Regions from separate parts of the Geodermatophilus sp. SYSU D00879 genome, predicted to be linked through region 1. Evidence: predicted binding sites of a transcription regulator. Region 1 holds the regulator's gene; the other holds the start of a gene.
What was found. The regulator LexA, encoded in region 1, represses DNA repair genes until DNA is damaged. The targets are predictions, from matches to a motif close to TCGAACANNTGTTCGA.
Positions count from the first base shown of each region.

Region 2: a site for LexA is predicted at 2,278-2,293, ahead of ACI79B_RS06055 (DUF6504 family protein). Genes of this name have one in related genera too.

Region 1 covers NZ_JBJGZF010000010.1:6,122-10,022, forward strand. The annotation lists gene ACI79B_RS13960 (phosphatase PAP2 family protein) at 1-503, shown strand, start outside; gene ACI79B_RS13965 (hypothetical protein) at 475-1,545, shown strand; gene lexA (transcriptional repressor LexA) at 1,574-2,353, opposite strand; gene ACI79B_RS13975 (LysM peptidoglycan-binding domain-containing protein) at 2,589-3,224, shown strand; gene ACI79B_RS13980 (hypothetical protein) at 3,343-3,901, shown strand, end outside.
Region 2 covers NZ_JBJGZF010000003.1:82,522-86,422, reverse strand. The annotation lists gene ACI79B_RS06065 (DNA polymerase III subunit alpha) at 1-1,392, opposite strand, end outside; gene ACI79B_RS06060 (SAV_6107 family HEPN domain-containing protein) at 1,389-1,868, opposite strand; gene ACI79B_RS06055 (DUF6504 family protein) at 1,868-2,194, opposite strand; gene ACI79B_RS06050 (YbaK/EbsC family protein) at 2,429-2,962, shown strand; gene ACI79B_RS06045 (GNAT family N-acetyltransferase) at 2,977-3,552, shown strand; gene ACI79B_RS06040 (phytoene desaturase family protein) at 3,555-3,901, shown strand, end outside.

The DNA.
Region 1 (3,901 bases):
TGTGGGCGGTCACCCAGATCGGCGGCCGCGGCACCATCCTCATCGTGCTGGCCGCCCTGGTCGGCTGGCTGTGCCTGCGGGAACGGACGCTGCTGCCCCTGCTGCGGGTGGTCACCGCGCTGGCCCTGCTCACCGTCGTCGTCTACGCGTTCAAATTCGGTACCGGCCGCACCGCGCCCGCCTATCCCGGCTCGTTCTTCCACCGCGACGGCGCCAGCTACCCCTCCGGGCACGTGGCCAACGCCGTGCTCATGTGGGGCGTGGCGCGCTGGCAGGCGGTCGAGTACGGGCTCGGTCCCCGGGTGCAGCGCACGCTGTGGTGGCTGGCCGTCGTCGGGCCGGTGGCCACGGGGATCGCGATGGTCTCGCTGGACTTCCACTGGGTCACCGACGCGGTGGTGGGCGCGGCCGTCGGCCTCCTGCTGCTGGGCGTGGTTCACGCACTCGACGCGCTGGTGCTGTCACGCTGGGCGAGTGCCCGAGCCGGCCGCCCGTCCGCGTAGCGCCGCCCGGCGGGTCCCGGCCGTCCTGCTGACGACGGTCCTGCTCGGCCTCCCGGTGGCCCCGGCCGCCGCCGAGGAGCCGGCCGCCCCCTCGGTCCGCTGCCAGGTGACCGATCCCCGGCTGGCCGAGCTCTCCGGCCTCGTCGACGTCGGCGACCGCGTGCTCGCCATGGTCGACGGCGGCGACCAGGTCGCCGTGTACGTGCTCGACGGCGCCTGCCAGGTGGTCGACGTGACCACCGCGCCGGTGGACCCCTACGACCCCGAGGACCTCGGCGTCGGCCCGGACGGCACGGTGTGGCTGGCCGACACCGGCGACAACACCACGGTCCGGACGACGGTCGCGCTCGTCGCGCTGCGGCCCGACGGCGGGACGGCGCTGTACCGGCTGACCTATCCCGACGGCCCGCGCGACGCCGAGGCGCTGCTGCTCGCCCCCGACGGCACGCCGTACGTGGTGACCAAGGAGGTGCTCGGGGCCAGCCACGTCTACCGGCCGGCCGCGCCGCTGGTCGACGGCGGCACGGTCGCGCTGGCCGACGTCGGCACGGTGGCGTTCACGCTCACCGGCACGCCCGGCGGTCCCGTGGGCCGGGCGGGGCAGCTGATGGTCACCGGCGGGGCGGTGGCCCGCGACGGCAGCCGGATCGCGCTGCGCACCTACACCGACGCCTACGTCTGGCCGCTGACCGGCGCCGACGTCCCGGGAGCGCTGGCCGGGGAGCCGGTGCGGATCGCGCTGCCCGAGGCGCCTCAGGGGGAGGCGGTGTCGTTCACCGCGGACGGGAGCGCGCTGCTGGTGGCCGGCGAGGGCGTGCCCGGGGACGTCACCACGGTGCCGGTCCCGGTGGGGTCCGCGCCGCCCGCGCCGGCGGGGTCCGACCCGGTCGACCCGTCACCGTCGGCGCTGCTCGGCGGGGACTCCGCGGGCCTGTCGCCGGTGACCGCGGGGGTGGCCGCGGCCGTCGTCGCGACCGCGCTGGTGTGGCTCGGCGGACGGCTGCGCCGCCGCCGGTCCGGCGGTCCGCCCGCCGGCGCCTGAGCTCCGGCGCCGGCGGGGGACCTGCGGCTCAGACCCGCCGCAGGACCGTGACGACGCGGCCAAGGATGGTGGCCTCGTCGCCGGGGATCGGCTCGTAGGCCGGGTTGTGCGGCAGCAGCCAGACGTGCCCGTCCCGGCGCTTGTAGGTCTTGACCGTGGCCTCGCCGTCGAGCATCGCGGCGACGATCTCGCCGTTCTCGGCGGTGGGCTGCTGGCGGACGACGACCCAGTCGCCGTCGCAGATCGCCGCGTCGACCATCGAGTCACCGGCGACGCGCAGCATGAACAGCGTGCCCTCGCCGACGAGCTCGCGGGGGAGCGGGAAGACGTCCTCGACGGCCTGTTCGGCGAGCACCGGGCCACCGGCCGCGATCCGCCCGACCAGCGGCACGTAGGTGGGCGCGGTCGAGCCGTCGGCGGCCGCGGCGGGCGCGGCCGGGGCGGCGTCGCCCGCGGTCTCACCGGGCAGCCGCACGTCGAGCGCGCGGGGCCGGTTGGGGTCGCGCCGCAGCCAGCCCTTCTTCTGCAGCACCGACAGCTGGTGGGCGACCGACGACGCCGACGACAGGCCGACCGCCTCGCCGATCTCGCGCACCGAGGGCGGGTAGCCGCGCCGCTCGATCGAGTCGCGGATGACCTCGAGGACCCGGCGCTGCCGCTGGGTCAGGCCGTCGCCGGCCTCGCCGCGGTCGGGGAAGGTGCGCACGGCGCCCGCGCCCTCCGCGCCGGCGCCGCGCTCCGCGGCCGGACGGCGGGTCGTCGTGCCGCCGCCCCGGGTGCCCTGGCCGGTCCCGCTCGTGCCCGCCACGTCTCCTCCTCGCCGGCCGCGTCCCGCGGCCCGTCCGTCGCCCTCCCGGCCCCAGGCCGGTCGGCGGGCGGTGCGCCCGCACGGACCGTAGCGCGCCGGCGCCGCAGGTTCAAACGTGTGTTCGAAGGACACGCCGCGCCGCTCTCGCACTCGTCGGACCCGTGCGGTAGACATCCGATCAGACGTTCGATCGAACACGCGTTCGATGCGGTCGACCCGATCAGGAGGAGCGGTCATGGGCAGCGTGCGGCAGGCAGTGCTCGAGTTCGACGCGGCGGTCCGGGTCCCGTGGCGGCCGCCGCTCCGCGGGGAGGGCGCGACGGCGGCCGCCGGTGCGGCCCGCTCCGCGTCACCGGCTCGCACCGACCGGCCGGCGCCGCGCGCCGCCCTGCCGGGCTCGGGTCCCCGGGTCACGGGGCACCTGCGGCCGGTGCCCGACCTCCCCGCCGCGGCGCCCACGCGCGCCGCCGGGCCCGCCGCCGAGGGGCCGCGCACCCGCCGCGACCCGGCCCGCCCGAGCGGTCGGCCGGTGCGCTCGGAGCCCGCCCGGGCCGCCGTCCGCGCGCGGTGCGCGCCGGCCCCGGCGCCGGTGCGGCTGACCCGCCGTGGGCGCCGCCTGGTCGCCGTGCTGGTCCTCGCCACCGGCGTCGGCGGCGCCGCCCTCGGCCGGGAGTTCCTCGCCCCCCAGGACGGCCTGCGCCTGGCCGGCGAGAGCAGCGTCGTGGTCGAGAGCGGGGACACGGTGTGGTCGATCGCCGCGGAGGTGGCCGGCGCCGACCAGGACGTGCGCGCGGTGGTCGACGCGATCGAGGCGCTCAACGACCTGGAGGGGGCGGTCGTCGTCCCCGGCCAGGTGCTCCGCGTGCCCTAGGCGTCCCGCCCGGCGTCGTCACCGCGGAGATGTGACGAGACCGCGCCGGTGAGTTCGTCAACCATGCAGGCGCCGTCGTTTACGGTCCGGAGTCGTCAGAACACTTACGGTCAGGAGCGTGTCAGCAGCCGTGAACAGCACCGCAGCGGTGACCTTCCGGTCCCCGCAGGACGTCGAGGTCCTCGTGGACGGCGCCTGGATGCCGGGCGCCATGCTCGGCTGGCGCCACGACGCGACCGGCGGCTGTGAGGCCCGCGTCCGGCTGCGCGACGCCGCGGGAGCGGACAGCTGGGTGGACCTCACCCTCGTGCGGCTGCCCGAGCGGCACCTGACGCTGGCCTCCGGCCCCGGGAACGGGGTCGCCGACCCGGCGGGGACCGTCGGGTTGCCGGCAGTGGACCGGCACGCGGGCGTCCCGGGTGCCCACGCCGCCTGGCGGGGCACCCGCCGGCACGGCGGGGACGTCACCGCCGAGCAGCCCGCCGTCCGCCCCGCCGCGGCCGGGCGGCACCGCGCGCCCGCCGGCTCCGGCCGGCACCGGGCGGCGACCGCCGAGATGCCGGTCGTCAGCTGCCCGGCTCCGGCCGGCGGTGCGGTCGCGGAGGAGTCGGACATGCTGACCCGCCCCATCCGCCTCGGCGACCTGGTGCCGCACCCCCGCGGTGGCCGCCCCGCCG
Region 2 (3,901 bases), on a different contig from region 1:
CGCGTCGTAGACCTCCATCCGCCGGGCGGACTCGACGTCGATGTCGATGTCGGGCAGCTGGTGGCGCAGCGGGGAGAGGAACCGCTCCATCAGCAGGCCGTAGCGGATCGGGTCGACGTCGGAGATGCCGAGCAGGTAGGTGACCAGGCTGCCCGCGCCCGACCCGCGCGCGGCCGCCCGGACCCGCAGGCCCCTGATGAGGTCGACGACGTCGGCGACGGTGAGGAAGTAGGACGGGTAGCCGAGGGAGTCGATGACGGCGAGCTCCTCCTCGAGCCGCCGGGTCACCCGCGCCGTGCGGGCCATCCCGCGCCGGCCGAGCCCGGCCTCGCAGCGGGCGCGCAGCACCTCGGAGGGGTCCATCCCCTGCTCGCCGGGCGCGGTGACGACGTCGAGCTCGGGATAGCGCACGGTGCCGATGCCCAGGTCCTCGCGGACGTCGACGGCGCACTGCTCGGCCAGCCGGGCGGTGCGCTCGGTCAGCCGCAGCGCGGCGTCGCGGTCGGGGCCGGCGAGGTCCGCGGCGACCTCGGCCATCTCCTTGCCCGACTTGAGGTGGCCCTCGGCGGTGCGCCGGTCGACGTGCCGCGTGTCGAGGGCGACCAGCCGGCGGGAGGCGTCGAGGACGTCGGCGGTGGGCGCGTCGAGGGCGTCGACGTATCGGACGGCGTTGGTGAGCACCGCCGGCACGCCCTCCTCCTCGGCGAAGCGCAGCAGCCGCTGGGCGCGGGAGCGGTCGCCCCGGCCGCGGTGGTGCACCACCTCCAGCACCAGCGAGCCCGGGCCGAACACCGACCGCCAGGCGTCCAGCCGCACGGAGGCGACGTCGGCCCGCCCGGCCGCGAGCGCCCGGCCCACCGGCGAGTCCGGCCCCAGCACCGCGACCAGCCCGGGCGCGTGCTCGGCGGCCAGCGCGAGCGAGGCCACCGGCTCGCCGCGGGTGCCGCGCAGGTGCGTGGCGCTGGTCAGCCGGCACAGCGAGCGCCAGCCGGCGCCGTCGCGGGCGAGGAAGGTGACCCGCGGCAGCCGCGGGTCGACGGCGGCGCCGCCCCGCACGGGGTTGCGCCGCGCCGGCGCCGGCCGCGCGGGGGCGCGCCCGGTGCGGCGCAGGGAGAACTCGTCCTCGCCCAGCACGTGCGCCCGCGCCGGCGGCACGGTGGTGTCCACCGCCGGCGCGACCGCGAGGTCGACGCCGAACACCGGCCGCAGCCCGGCCGACCGGCAGGCCAGCGCGAACTTGACCGCGCCGTAGAGACCGTCGCGGTCGGTCAGCGCGAGCGCCGTCATGCCGTGCTCGGCGGCGCGCGCGACCAGGTCGGCCGGGTGGTTGGCCCCGTACCGCAGGGAGTAGCCGGAGGCGACGTGCAGGTGGACGAAGGGGTCCCCGCTCACCGCCCGCGGGCGGGACGGTGGGCGGTGCCGCCGACCACGCGCGGCCGGGGCGCCGGCTCGGGCGTGGTGGCCAGCAGCTCCTCGACCACGGCGAGGAAGGTCCCGGCGTCGCGGACCAGGTCGTCGGCCTCGCGCTCGGTGACCGCGCGGGACAGCCCGGCCTCGGCCGCGGCGCGCTTGGCGGCGCCGGCGGCGAAGAAGGTGGCCCACTCCCCCAGCTCGGGGGCGACCTGCTCGAGCAGCACCCAGGCGCTGCGCGGCCGGCGGCGGCCGCTCTCCGGCCGGGTGCGGGCGGCCAGCACGCCCGCGGCGGCCCGCAGCGCCGCCAGGTGCGCGGTGGCGTAGCGGCGGCACGCGTCGGGGGCGTGCCGGGCCTCGGCCAGGGCCCGGGTGGCCTGGTCCAGCAGCTGGCCCGCGGCCGCCGGGAGCGGCGGGGGCAGGGGCAGCTGCTGGGCCATGGCGTGCGCGGCGCCCATCAGTCGTGCACCCGCACGAGAGACCAGCGGTTGTCCGCGGCGTCCCAGCACAGGTCGTAGACGCCGGCGAAGCTCATCCGCGAGCGGCCGGCCCGCAGCGCCTCCACCCGGAACACCTCGCGGGGGGCCACCAGGTCGGCCGAGGCGCCGCCGGGGGTGCCGGCGGCCCGCTGCCACCACGGCGCGGTCTCGACCCACGAGTCGAGCAGCTCGCCGACGACGTAGCGGCCCTGCCCGCGCCAGAACTGCGCCGGCCCGAGCGGACCGCGCTCGACCCGCACCTCCTCGCCGGCCCGCTCGCCGACGTCACCCAGCACCCGGCTCATGCCCGTCTCCCCACCCCGTGCCGCGTCTCGACGGTCTGCCCACCGCCCGGGCGGGGAAGGTCCCGGGGCGGCGGCCGACCTGTTCGAACGTGTGTTCGAACAGGTCGAGTAGACCCGACCGCGCCGGTCCCGTCAAGCCGGACGCGCTCCCGCGTCCTCCCCCCGGGAGGAGCCCCTCCCGCCCGCGTGCCGGACGGTACGGCGGGGGTACGACAGCGGTGGCAGGATCAGCGCATGAGCCGACCCGTCCACCCCCGGGTGGCCGCGATCGCCGGCCTGCTCGCCGGGGCCGGCGCCACCGGGCGGGTCCACGAGCTCGCCGACGGCGCGCACACCGCCGCCGCGGCCGCCGCGCAGCTCGGCGTCCCGGTCGGGGCCATCGCCAACAGCCTGGTGTTCGACGTCGGCGGGCAGCCGCTGCTCGTGCTGACCAGCGGCGCGCACCGGGTCGACGTCGCGAGGGTGGCCGCCCTGCTCGGCGTGCCCCGCGTGGAGCGCGCCTCGGCCGCCTTCGTCCGCGAGCACACCGGCCAGCCGATCGGCGGGGTCGCCCCGGTCGGCCACCCGGCGCCGATCGGCACGCTCGTCGACGTCGAGCTGGCCCGGTACGACCGGGTGTGGGCCGCCGCCGGCCACCCGTCCGCCGTCTTCCCCACCAGCTACGACGAGCTGCTGCGACTGACCGCCGGCACCCCCGCCGAGGTCGGGAGCGGCCCGACCGCCGACGGTCCGGCCGCCGCTCCCCACCCCGCCGCGGTGGGCCCGTGACCGAGGAGAACCCCGTGACCGGCACGACGCCCGCGACGCGGGTGACCCAACTGCCCGCAGGCTGGCTGCGCGAGCACATGCACGAGGCGCTGGCCATCTACGGCGAGGCGATGGGCTACGACGCCTCGGTGGTCGCCGGCCGCTACGGCTACGCCGTCCAGCACACCGAGCGCCCCGGCTTCCGCGCCGTCGGGGCCTTCGCCGCGACCCCGGACGGCGAGCAGCTGGTCGGCTTCGGCTACGGCTACCTCGTCGCCCCCGGCCAGTGGTGGCACGACCAGGTGCGCGCGGCGCTGGACCGGCGCACCGCCAAGCGCTGGCTGCCCGGCGCGTTCGAGGTGTGCGAGCTGCACGTGCACCCCGAGGCGCAGAGCCGCGGGCTGGGCCGGCGACTGCTGCACGCGCTGGTCGAGGGCGTGGACGCGCCGGCCGCGCTGCTGTCCACCCCCGACGCCGACACCAAGGCGTTCCGGCTGTACCACGCCGACGGGTTCGTCGACCTCGCCCGCGGCCACCACTTCCCCGGGGACGCCCGGCCCTTCGCCATCCTCGGCGCCCGGCTGCCGCTGCGGCCGGTCCCCGGCGCCTGAGCGTGCGGGAGCCGGACCGGGCCGTCGACGCCGTCGTCGTCGGCGCCGGCCACAACGGGCTGGTCGCCGCCTGCTACCTGGCGCGCGCCGGGCTGGCCGTCGAGGTGGTCGAGCGCGACGACGTCCTCGGCGGGGCGGTGTCCACCGTGGAGCGCTGGCCCGGGGTGCGGGTCGACCGCGGCTCCAGCGCGCACGTGATCGTCCGGCACAGCGGCGTCGTCGAGGAGCTCGACCTCGCCGCCCACGGCCTGCGCTACGTGGACTGCGACCCGTGGGGCTTCGCGCCCGCCCCGGCGCCCGACGACCCCGGCCCGGACGGCCGCCCGCTGGTGTTCTCCGTCGACCTCGA